4 regions of the Chryseobacterium sp. CS3K3.1 genome follow, and region 3 is predicted to be linked to each of the others. Evidence: riboswitches for the same ligand, from Rfam matches in the RefSeq annotation. Region 3 holds a riboswitch; each other region holds the start of a gene.
The links. A riboswitch is a leader RNA that binds a small molecule or an ion and turns the genes downstream of it on or off. The one in region 3 is predicted to bind cobalamin.

Region 1 (3,147 bases), 180 kb from region 3:
GCAGTATCGGATAATGGAGTCGTAAGCCTGCACACCAGTGCAGGAAGTATATATAAATGGAATGCTGCAGGAGGACTTGTACAGATAGGTTCTATAACAAACGGGTATCCGGCTGCAGGCAGAACCATTGTTTCGAATGACGGGACCAAAATATCATCCTCCGTTACCAATGCCGCAACAGGATTCAATGAAATATCTACTTATGATGTTGCTACGGCCACATGGGTAAACAGAGGCGGGCTTGTACCTACAGGATGGGATGGCAGCGTAAGCTCTACCTGGGGAATGTCAACCGATGGAAATACTATTGTAGGCCTGGGATTCCTTACTGCTGCGAACGCACATGCTGTGAAATGGGACGAAGTAAACGGCGTCGTAGATCTGGGAAGTATAGTTCCCGGACGCAGCTCCAGAGCAAATGCAATCAATGCAGCAGGAACAGTGATTGTAGGCTGGCAGGATGAATCAACCGGAACGAGAAGCGGAGCAAAATGGCAGGATGGAGTGGAAAGTTTTATTACAGATAATAATGGGAATCATGTAGGAGAAGCAGGAGGAATTTCTGCAGACGGAAATACAATAATAGGTTCGGCAAATCCTAATCCTTATGTCTGGAATGCTGTGAGCGGACTTACTTATATAACGCATCCTAATGCTTCTTTCAGCTTCAAAGGAGGTGCCACCGGGATTTCTGCTGATGGGAAAAAAGTGATCGGGTATTACAGAGCATTTGGGGCTCCTCCCATGTCAGGAGAAGGCTTTATCTGGACCTCTGCCGCCGGAAGGATAAACCTGAATGATTATGCGGCTTCTTTAGGAATTGCCACTAATGGAGTAACAATGGGACTTCCTCTTGCGATTTCACAGGACGGAAAGAAAATTGCCGGGTCAGGGACGAATGCTTCAGGGCAGATGATTGCTTTTTACCTCGATACTTCTGAATTTTTATCGGTGAGTGATGCTGTGAAAGAGAAAAACAATGCAGGTATCTATCCTAATCCAGTGGCTGACATCCTGTATTTTAAAGGGAAAGGAAAAATAGAGAAAGCAGAAATTTATAATATGGTTGGACAAAAGGTAAAATCATTGGATACTGTAGAAGGACAGATTGATGTTTCATCCCTGTCAAAAGGAGATTATATTTTACAATATTCAGTAAAAGGAGTACAACAGGAGCCTTATAAATTTATTAAAAAGTAACATATATAAATAGTAAAGTAGTGGGATGAATGGCTGTTTTCAGTATTGAAAGCGGCCGTTCTTTTTTGTGTATATAACAAAAGGATAGCATGTTTTGTATAGAAAAGTCTGATTTTTGGCGAATACATATAAAAAACTATCTTTGCAAAAATTTTGGTTTCCAGTATTTTGGAATGAAAAGGGAATCGGGTGTAACTCCCGGACTGTCCCCGCAACTGTAAATCGCAACACAAGTTTCTGCAAAACGCCACTGTGTAAAAACGGGAAGGAGCAGAATGCGAAAGTCAGGAGACCTGCCAGGATTATAATTAAAAAACATATTGCTTTCGGAGGAAAAGTAAAAAAGTATGGATATAAAAAGATCTTTAGTACTGCTTTTTTCATCTTATGGGTGTTTTCTTTTTGGACAAGAGAAAACGATTGACACTATTTATGTCTTCGACAACCAGATGAACAGGGTGAAACTTTTTCATCCCGTAAAAACAATTACAGCAGAAGATGCTGAAAAAAATTCCAGTAATCTTTCGGAGCTTCTGAGGTTTCAGTCGCAGGTTTTTATTAAAGAAAATGGCCGTGGAGCTGTGTCTTCACCTTCTTTCAGAGGAACTACCGCCCAGCAGACTGCATTCGTGTGGAACGGAATTAATATCAATTCTAATTTTTTAGGGCAGGGAGATATCAATAATATTGCTTTGTTCGGCTATGATCAGATCGGTATCAAAGCGGGTGGAGGAAGCGTGGTGTACGGAAGTGGTGCCATCGGGGGAAGTATTCACCTGAATAACACCCTTGATTTTAATAAAGGTTTCCATGGTTCTTTATTTTCTGAAGTGGCTTCCTTTAATACCTATAATAATTTTGTGAAAGGGTCTTACAGCAATGATAAGTTCAGTTTTAAAGCCTCCGGAAATTATTCCGTAAGTGAAAATGATTATAAGGTAAGCGATCTGAATTATATCAACAGAAACGGGAATTATTACAATACGACATTCAATGTAGGAGCATCCTATAAAATTACAAACGATCATAAGGTTTCGTGGCAAAGCCAGTTTTTTGATTCTTCACAGCATTATCCCGTGTATGAGGAAACGGGAACAAAAACAAAATATACAACTCAAAGTGTAAGAAGTCTTCTTTCTTGGGACTGGAACAAAGCGAAGTTCAGCAATTCCCTTAAAACAGCCTACACGGAAGAGAATTTTCAGTATTTCGGTTCGTTAAACCAGCCTAAATCCAGTGGAGGAACCGGGAAAAATTATATCTTTAAAAATGATTTTAATTATTTCCTGAACTCAAAATGGAATTTTAATATCATCGGAGAATTTCAGATTAATAAAGGAGAAGGGTACGAGAGCGGAATATCCAATGTCAGCAGGAATATAGGTTCTGTTTCGGGATTATTGCGGTATTTTGCAACAAAAGACCTGCGTTTTGAAGGAGGATTCAAAAAAGATTTTGTAGAAGATGTAAAGTCTCCCTTTATGTATTCATTCTCCGGAAAATGGAACGCCGCAAAATGGTATGATCTGAGTATTAACGTATCCAAAAACTTCAGATATCCTTCATTTAATGATATTTATTATGAACCGGGAGGAAATAAAGATCTGAGACCGGAAACCTCTACTCAGGTGGATATGACCAATGAGTTCAAAGCGGGAGATTTCAAACTTACTCTGTCTCCCTATTATATGAACATCACAGATCTTATTGTATGGCTTCCAACGGCTATGGGATACTGGCAGGCATACAATGTCAATAAATCCGAATCTTACGGGCTGGAATCTCAGTTGTCTTTCAGCAAGCAGTGGGGAAATCATAAATTCAGAGCCAATGCAGCATATTATTATGCAAAAGCTATCGATAAAGAAACGAAGATGCAGAGACCTTACGTTCCCATGCACAGGGGAAATGCCGGTATAGATTACGAATATGGTTTCTTCAGGTTGT
Region 2 (3,147 bases), on a different contig from region 3:
TTAAAATCAATAGGTTTAACAACAGAACTTACGGATCCGGCTGCCAATTAAGTACTAAAAAACAAAATAATTATACTATCCGTCATTATTGACGGATTTTTTTATCCTCAGACGGCGTTAACTTTAAAAGAAATCTATATCGTCAGCCCATGGTTATTCTTTACCTCAGCCATCACAAACGTACTGTGGGTACTCCCTATGGAATCCACAGATCCAAGCTTATTGAATACAAAATCCTGATAATGTTTCATATCCCGCACCTGCACTTTCAGAAGGAAATCAAAATCTCCGGAAATATTGTAACATTCCGCAACTTCTTCAATTTCTAAAATTTCTTTTACAAAATCATACCCCACGGACCGGTCGTGGATTTTAAGTTTGATCTGGCAGAACACCGTAAATCCACGGTTCAGTTTTTCAGCATCAAGAACTGCCGCATATCTTTTAACAAAACCTTCCTGTTCAAGCCTTTTGACCCTTTCGAAAACCGGTGAAGTAGAAAGGTTCACTTCTTTAGCGAGCTCTTTAACGGTAAGTTTAGCGTTTTTCTGGAGGAGCCTGAGCAGCTGTACATCCTTATCATCGAGTTGTTCCACAGAATATTATTCTTTTAAATGATTAAAACAGTCAAATATAAAGAATTATATGCTTTTATTTTTAATTCCTGAAGTTTAATTTGCTTAATTATTTGTTTCCAGTTGTGGTTTTATTCTGTATTACTAATTTTACACAAAATTAAAAACTTTTACTGATAACCTTTGTTAAAGGTAAAAGTACAGTTCTTTACAGATACTTCATCAAACAGGAAAGGTTTTACTTAAGGTAGATTAATAGGGAATCGTGTGCAAATCACGAACTGTCGCGCAACTGTAAGTAACCCACCAAAAGTTTCTGTCCTTGCAGATCCACTGCCAAAAGCGGGAAGGATGACGGAAACTGTTACAAGTCAGGAGACCTGCCTTTACTGAATTGACAATGCTTTCGCGGGCTGAAGCTTTGGGTCATACAGATGATATATCGGATTCGGGTATTTTCTTTTTTAAAGGAAATTACGCTGTCTGCTATGTCACTATTTTCCTGAAACTTTTTCCGCAAAACATAACGAAGCATTGTAAAGGACTTCCCAATAAGTTTAATTAAAAAGTTTAAAAAAATGCAAACTCACATTCTTGGCTATCCGCGTATTGGTAGCAAAAGAGAACTCAAAAAAGCCTGCGAGCAGTACTGGTCAGGTAAAATCCTTTTGGAAGAACTTCTGAATACCGGAAGAACTCTCTGCAGTCAAAACTGGAATATTCAGAAAGAAGCAGGAATAGATCTTATCCCATGTAATGATTTTTCATATTATGATCAGGTATTGGATATGAGTCTTGTCGTAGGTGCCATTCCAACACGGTACCATGAAGTGGTGCTTAAAAAAAACAATACTGAGCTGGATCTTTATTTTGCGATGGCAAGAGGCTATCAGAAGGACGGCTTGGATATCACTGCCATGGAAATGACCAAATGGTTCGATACCAACTATCATTACATCGTTCCGGAATTTTATAAAAATCAACAGTTTAAGCTGAGCTCAGACAAAATTTTCAATGAATTTGCAGGAGCAAAACAAGCTGGAATCAATGCGAAACCGGTTATTATCGGGCTGGTTTCTTATCTGTTATTAGGAAAAGAAAAAGAAGAAGGGTTTGATAAACTGGATCTGGCCGGAAATCTTCTTCCTGTTTATATAGAGATTTTAACCAAACTTCAGGAGCAGGGTGCAGAATGGATTCAGTTTGATGAACCTTTCCTGGCATTGGATTTAACAGAGAAAGCCAAAGAAACTTACCGTTATGTGTATGCCGAAATCAGAAAACGTTTCCCGAAACTGAAATTTATTGTGGCTTCCTATTTTGACGGATTAAAAGACAATACTTCACTTGCCGTTTCACTTCCTGTCAATACATTGCATGTTGATCTGGTTAGAAATCCTGAGCAGCTGGATGATATTCTGAATGTTATTCCGGACAGTTTAAACCTTTCATTAGGACTGGTTGACGGTAGAAATATCTGGAAAAATGATTATGAAAAGTCGTTGTCTTTCATCAGTAAAGCGGTTGAAAAATTAGGATCTGAAAGAATTTTCATTGCACCATCATGCTCATTGCTTCATTCACCCTGTGACCTGGATTTTGAAACCAATCTTAACCCGGAAATTAAGAACTGGCTGGCTTTTGCTAAACAAAAAGTAAAAGAAGTAGTAACTCTTAAAGAACTGGCTTCCGGAACGGAAAATGAACAGATTTTTGAAGCATTTGAAGAAAATAAAAAAGCAATTGAGAGTAGAAGAACTTCTTCTCTTATCCATAATGATCAGGTAAAACAAAGAGCCAATGCTGTTACAGAAAAAGATGCTCAGAGAACAAACACCTTCAAAATCCGTAAAAAAGAGCAACAGGAAGTATTGCAGCTTCCTTTGTTCCCCACCACTACGATCGGATCATTCCCGCAAACCGCAGAAGTGAGAAGCTGGAGAGCCAAATTCAAAAAAGGAGAACTGACAGCAGAACAATATGATATTTTACTGAAAGAGGAAACGCAAAGAACAATCCGCTGGCAGGAAGACATCGGAATTGATGTATTGGTTCACGGAGAATTTGAGCGTAACGATATGGTGGAATACTTCGGAGAACAGCTGGAAGGATTTGTATTCACCCAAAACGGTTGGGTACAAAGCTACGGAAGCCGTTGTGTAAAACCACCTGTGATCTTCGGTGACGTTTCCCGCCCAACTCCGATGACGGTGTACTGGTCTCAATATGCCCAATCTCAGACTGAAAAATGGGTAAAAGGAATGTTAACAGGTCCGGTTACCATTTTACAGTGGTCTTTTGTACGTGATGATCAGCCTCGTTCAGAAACTTGTAAGCAGATTGCCTTGGCAATTCGTGATGAAGTGGTGGACCTGGAAAAAGCAGGAATCAGAATTATTCAGATTGATGAGCCTGCCATAAGAGAAGGTCTTCCATTAAGAAAAGCAGACTGGCAGAACTATTTGAAATGGGCCGTAGAAGCTTTCAGAATTTCAGCAAGCGGAGTAGAAGATGCTACCCAGATCCATACGCATATGTGTTATTCTGAATTTAACGATATTATTGAAAACAT
Region 3 (3,147 bases):
TTATGATTCGTATTTTTGTTAGAAATAAAAAAACATCCAAATCATTCCTATTACCATGACTATTTTAAATAAGTACAGGCACTTATCAGTATTTCTTTTGGGGCCGCTCTGTTTCGGGCAGTATCAGTTTGAAATTAAAAATGTATCAAAGAACTATGATGCAGTCATTCAGACCGAAAACTGTTACGATGACCGATGTGGAGGAAAAGGAACGGTGGAACTGTTTGACCATAAAAACAGCAAAGTACAGACTTTTGTTTCTGATGATCTTGTTGTATATGCGGAACAAGGCCAAAAACCGGTTCGCGGGAAATTGATTCCGCTTTCAAAGGATCAGCGTAGTGTAATTGTAGATGATTTTAATTTTGACGGTACCGAAGATGTAGCAATAAGAAACGGAAATATGGGAAATTACAGTTCGGCTTCTTATGATGTTTATGTATTCAATGCTACAAAAATGGCATTTGTAAAAAGTGAAGAACTTACAGACCTTGGCTCAAACGGTTTTGATTTTTTTGAAACAGATGCTAAACGGAAGCGTCTTATTTCCTACGGTAAGTCCGGTTGTTGCAGGATTTTTACAACAGAATATGCCGTTATTCCGAACAAAGGACTGGATAGAGTGCTGGAAAAAGAGGAAGATATGACCAATGAGGATCAGGTAAAGGTCATAACGAAAGAAAAGATCAATAATAAATGGATTACCAGAACAAAGGTATATCCGGCAGATCAATATAACAGAAATAAAAAGTAAGATGAAAATTCAGAAAGAGATAGATTTTATTCTGGCAGTAGATGCGCTTAAAAATGTACAACGAAGAAATTATAATGCAGACGATTCCCGGAGAGAGAATACGGCTGAACATTCCTGGCAGATCATTATTCTTGCCCAGATCCTTTATCCATATGCTAAAAACCGGGCTGATATTGATTTGTTAAGGGTGATAAGAATGCTTTCCATTCATGATCTTGTGGAAATAGAAGCCGGAGACACTTTTATTTTTGATGAAAAAGCTATGGTCGGAAAGTTTGAAAGAGAGAAAGCTTCAGCCCAAAAGATCTTTGGAATTCTGGATGAGCCTTTACGTACAGAATTTTTTAACCTGTGGCTGGAGTTTGAAGAAGAGAAAACTCCGGATGCTATTTTTGCTTGTGGAATCGATAGAATTATGCCGTTTATTTTAAATTCCCATACTACAGGAAAGAGCTGGACAGAAGCCGGAGTGACGGAAAGACAGATCCGGAATATGCTTGAAAATGCAATCAGCAGAGCATCGGACGAAATGGGAGAGGCTTTTGAGCTTTTACTGAACAGAAGTCTGGAAACAGAAAAGGTATTGAAATAATGTCAATGAAAATATTTAAAGCTTCGGGCGGCCAAAGGCAGCCCGAAGCTTTATTATTTATAGTATCTGGATTGGTTTCTTGAATTCGTCGATGGCTACAAAAGTAAAATCACCTACAATAGCTTTTTCTCTTTCATAGGAGTACATCTGCTCCGTGTAAATTTCAACATTCACCTTCATACTGGTTTTTCCCACGTAGGAAACTTTCCCTATCAGTTCCACAATAGTTCCGGCAGGAATAGGTTTTTTGAAATCGATTTTATCACTGCTCACGGTTACCACTCTTTTTCTGGCAAAACGGGTTGCGGTGATAAAAGCTACTTCATCCATCAGCTGCATCGCAGTACCTCCAAAAAGGGTATCGTAATGATTGGTTGTGTTAGGGAAAACCGCTTTAAAGATTCTGGTTTCGGATGCTTCAATTCTTTCTTCTGTAGTCATATATCATTATTAATTAAAGCGAAATGAAAGGATACTAAAACAACAGAATAATGACAGGAACTTATAGAACTCCTGAAACAATCCATCAGATCAATACAACTTCAAATCGCGAAAGTTACATGTTTAAGAAAAAGGCAGGTCTCCTGACTTGTAACATCATTTATCTCCTTCCCATGCCTCGCACAGTGGATCTTTGATAAAGACTTCAGTTACTTTACAGTTGCGCGACAGTCCGTGATTTTCACACGGTTCCCTTTTAATCTGCAGTGATGCAGAACCAATTTCTGTGATGAATAAGCGTAAAACTTTTCGAATGCAAAAATAATGAATTTATTCCGGATTATGATAAATAATCTGGCTGATTACTCTTCCCTTCTTAATTGTCCAGAGTGTTGTATATCTGTTTTCTCCTGAACCATTGATCATATAAAGGAAAATATTATCATTGTCGAGAGAAGTTACCCCGATGTTCTCAAAATCCATGGTAGGCTGGAACATGTTTTTGATGGCTTCCCTTACAAAAACAGAACCTCTTCCGGGCTGCTGCACTCTGATGGATTTGATTTCGGTCATTCCTTCAGGAAGATCATTTCCAATTCCCCATGGTTTTACTTTATCAATCGTAAGAATTTTTCCATCTGCATCTTTTTCCTTTTTGCGGTATCCTGCATTAGACGGATAAATATCAATCACCACTTTGCTTCTTTGGGCAGTAGGAATCTTAGGATCAGAATTGTCTGTGAAAATAAGGGATCTTCCGTTTTTGGATCTGGATGGAGTATAGGCGGGAAGCTGGTCTACATAGGCAATACGTCCTTTATTCACCATTCCTTCTTTATCAAGAGTTTCATAACGCACAAAAGGTTTGTCGTCATCCTGTTTCTCGGGATATTTAATCCATATCCATTCCGTTTCTCCGGGAGCTGGCTTTACATAAACGAATACATCGCCTTTACGCATACGGATCTTGTCTACAATTTTTCGATAATCGTCTTTATGTACGCGTACGTTGGCATATCCTTCTTCAGCTTTTACCACTCCAAAAGGAACTTTAGTCTGCCCTTTTACAAAAGCAATAGATAAAATACTGAATGCGGATAAATAGAATGCTTTATTTATGAAAGTCATCATGAAAATTTTTTGATCCCTCAAATATATAAATTAAATGCTTTTCGGAAGATAATTATACCGTTGCAGTTCTTTTAAATCTTGTATTTGTTTCAGATAGCCTTCACACAGAAGAAATATTTGGTGTGAAATATCAAGAACTTCCTGATAATTATGATCAGAAATAATGAATCCCTTATACGCAGACTGTTCAATGATTGCAGCTTTCAATGCTGCAGAAATTTTCGGAGAA
Region 4 (3,147 bases), on a different contig from region 3:
ATCACTCATGTCTCTTGCACTTTGATAAGTGTAGGACAGCAACGGTCTAAGAGTAACTTTTCCCAATTGAAGTTCTGTCTGCACATTCACATCTGCACCAATGATTTCAACCATTCCCAGGTTCATCATCAGCCAGCGGAACATGCTTCCGTTAGGGGCCGCTACAATTTTATCCTGTACTTTGTTGTAGTAACCATCTACTTTAGCATAAAAGGTCTTAAAGAGACGGTTGGTATAATTCTTCTGATAGGTAAATCCTACATCATACTGATGGGTAAATTCAGGTTTCAGGTAAGTATTTCCGATATTGGTATAATACAGATCATTAAAGGTTGGAAGTCTGAAAATTCTTTTATAGAAAGCCCTTAGAGTAAGCTCTGGAATTTTTTCCGGCTGATAGCTCATAAAAACAGCAGGCGTCCACTCTCTGGCATCTCCCGGTCTTTTGTTTTTTCTTACTTCTTCAAAAGTAAAAGTTCCTAAAAGGCTTCCCAAAATTTTGAATCTGTTCCACTGATAGGTCGTTGCCAATGCTACCAAGGTAGTGTAACGGATAGGATAAGAAAAATTATCCAGATTGGCATCCAGATTATTGTACTGAAAATCTCCACTCAGACTGACATCCCAATTGGGAGTGATTGAGTAAATATTGGATGAGGAAAGATAAAGCTCCTGCTGGATATAAGTATTATCAGTATAAATAATAGACTGCGAACGAACCGTATCCATAAAATGGGTATAATCGTAGGCAAATTTTGCTTTCAGCTGTGTTTCAAATTTCGGGAACAGTTTTTTTCTCAGATTGGCCTGTACGAAATAATTTTCATCTGAAAGTCTGGCTCCTCTTCCACCAAAACGGCCATTCACAATGGGAGCCGGCATTCCACGATCTGAAATATAACCATACCCTCTGATATTCCAGCTTCCGTTATTTAAAGTTCCGTTGAGAGAAGTTTCAAACCGTTTTGCTTTGATATCTGAGTCCTGTCTTTTAGCGATGGTATCGTACGCCTGCTGCCCATCAGGATATTTCTTCGCGTACCGGAACCTGTAAATTCCGTCACTCTGCATAAATTCTCCGCTGAAGCTGGCAGAAACTCTGTCTGATATCTTCTGTTCCAATCGGAATGAAGGATTAAAGAGATCAATAGATGCACTTTTTGCCCTTATCACCAAATTGGTTTTTCTATTTCCTTTAAATACGGGTGTTTTAGGCTGTAAATAAATAGATCCTGAAGAACCGAAGTCTTTTGCAGGTTGAAAAATCTCACTTTTCTGTCCGTTGTACAATGATATTTCTTCCAGATCGTCTAAAGAATATCGTCCAAGATCCACCAGCCCGTTTTGGGCATTTCCTAATTGAATTCCATCATAAAACACACCTACATGCTGGCTTCCCATACTTCGGATGTTGATGGTTTTCAAACCACCCAATCCTCCATAATCTTTAATCTGAACTCCTGAAAAATACCGCAACGCATCTGCGACAGAATGACTGTTAAGCCTCTCCAGCTGCTCACCCTGCAGGATTTGTGCAGGAATAATTTCTTTAAAATTCTTTTTGTAAAGATTGATCCCTTTAATCGTCTCTTCCTGAAGACTATCTTTTTTCTTGGTTTGGGAAAACAAAAGTTGAGATGTGATCACCAATATTGTGAAAACAGCTTTTTGAATTGCAGAAGTAGTTAGTTTTGCCGCCATTAGCTCATTTAGGGTAATGAAGACGCTAATGGGTATAAGAATACAACGACAAAGCACAGCTGTCACTGCACACAATCATTGATGTCCTAAGCTTTATTCCACGAAAGCGTCAAACGATTATTGTCTGGCAGGTCTTCTGACTTACTCCATTTTTGAAATCCTTCCCATTAAAAAAACAGTGGATATATTCTTCAAAAACTTTGGTGCGGAGCTTACAGCAGCGGGTCTGTTCCGGATTTTCACCGGATTCCCTTTTAAGAGCTTTTTACGGCTCACCAAATTCCGGCAAAGATAAATAATTATTCCTAATCCCCAACTAAAATCATGATTTATAAACAATTAAAGCTCCCGAAGGAGCTTTAACATGATTTCAACAAGGGTTTCCTTTTAAATTCCAATATTCAGAAAAATACTGAATCTTGATTGAGCTTCAATATCTCCTCCCGCCAGGCGCGTGTACATGGGAAGCATGACTTCACTTCCCAGGCTCAGCTTTTTATAAGAGGCTTCAAAACCTAATTTTCCATACAAGGCACTTCCTGCAGTGTTCGGCAATGCTTCATCAAACTGTTTATTCTGAGCATAAACTTCTCCCTGAACTCCAGTTTTTACAGAGAATATAGATTTTTCATTTCCTGCAACCTGATAAAAACCTGTTGCTGCATAATTCCATTGGTTTCCAAAACGGTAATTTTTCCTGTTCTCTGTTTTAATGGTGTAATCTGTATTCACCAGTACGGCTACTTTATTTTTCTGAAACTTATAATTCAAAGCCGCCTGATAATCCCAGCTGCCAGTTCCCAGCTGAAAGCTTGGGTTGACACCGGATGCCCCTTTTTCATCAAACTTCCCGAGAGGAATTTTCACACCCAAACCTCCGCTCAGATGATGGAAATTATCTTTAGAGCTCATCAGCTGGTAAATTCCCATCAGGTTTAAATCTCCTATTCCATTGATTCTGATATCTCCCTGCATGGTTTTCTTTTCATGAAAATGGAATGGAAGGCTCGCATAAACACTCAGTTTTTTAGTCAGTGGAACTTTCCCCCAAAGTTGCAGCGTATTGAAATACTGATCCTGGGTAAGATCTTTTACAAATAAGTTCTCTTTCGCTTTATAATGCTGCGCAAAGTATTTGATCCCGATAAACTGCGGATTCAGTAAAGATTCAAAACCGGAAGATCCGTTTCCTGCTGCACAACCACAGGCATCACAATCATCATCAAAATCGAATCTGCTAAAGGTTTCGGGAGCAATATACGCACTGTCTCTAATCGTTTTCGCCTGATACTGATTAAACAGGATCAAACTTACTATCACTATAATCTTCTTCATGTTTTTTATAAATTATTCTGCAAATTTTGGATTGGATATGAAACTTTTATCCGATAATGTTTTCAGGAATGCAATGATGTATTGTTTTTCCTGGCTGTTCATGGCAATTCC

Region 1: it holds a riboswitch for cobalamin, as region 3 does, so the genes downstream of both, AC5YGI_RS05255 (TonB-dependent receptor plug domain-containing protein) here and AC5YGI_RS04530 (acyl-CoA thioesterase) in region 3, are expected to answer to the same signal.
Region 2: it holds a riboswitch for cobalamin, as region 3 does, so the genes downstream of both, metE (5-methyltetrahydropteroyltriglutamate--homocysteine S-methyltransferase) here and AC5YGI_RS04530 (acyl-CoA thioesterase) in region 3, are expected to answer to the same signal.
Region 4: it holds a riboswitch for cobalamin, as region 3 does, so the genes downstream of both, AC5YGI_RS00185 (TonB-dependent receptor plug domain-containing protein) here and AC5YGI_RS04530 (acyl-CoA thioesterase) in region 3, are expected to answer to the same signal.

The regions. Positions count from the first base shown of each region.
Region 1 covers NZ_JCAKRV010000003.1:300,188-303,334, reverse strand. Annotated here, with positions in the region: gene AC5YGI_RS05260 (T9SS type A sorting domain-containing protein) at 1-1,200, shown strand, start outside; cobalamin riboswitch at 1,338-1,515, shown strand; gene AC5YGI_RS05255 (TonB-dependent receptor plug domain-containing protein) at 1,548-3,147, shown strand, end outside.
Region 2 covers NZ_JCAKRV010000023.1:36,196-39,342, reverse strand. Annotated here, with positions in the region: gene AC5YGI_RS18920 (hypothetical protein) at 1-51, shown strand, start outside; gene AC5YGI_RS18915 (Lrp/AsnC family transcriptional regulator) at 135-596, opposite strand; cobalamin riboswitch at 792-977, shown strand; gene metE (5-methyltetrahydropteroyltriglutamate--homocysteine S-methyltransferase) at 1,154-3,147, shown strand, end outside.
Region 3 covers NZ_JCAKRV010000003.1:122,784-125,930, reverse strand. Annotated here, with positions in the region: gene AC5YGI_RS04540 (XAC2610-related protein) at 56-754, shown strand; gene AC5YGI_RS04535 (HD domain-containing protein) at 756-1,346, shown strand; gene AC5YGI_RS04530 (acyl-CoA thioesterase) at 1,404-1,787, opposite strand; cobalamin riboswitch at 1,904-2,084, opposite strand; gene AC5YGI_RS04525 (hypothetical protein) at 2,118-2,918, opposite strand; gene AC5YGI_RS04520 (ATP-binding cassette domain-containing protein) at 2,949-3,147, opposite strand, start outside.
Region 4 covers NZ_JCAKRV010000001.1:35,842-38,988, forward strand. Annotated here, with positions in the region: gene AC5YGI_RS00185 (TonB-dependent receptor plug domain-containing protein) at 1-1,701, opposite strand, end outside; cobalamin riboswitch at 1,811-1,996, opposite strand; gene AC5YGI_RS00190 (transporter) at 2,089-3,036, opposite strand; gene AC5YGI_RS00195 (cytochrome-c peroxidase) at 3,049-3,147, opposite strand, start outside.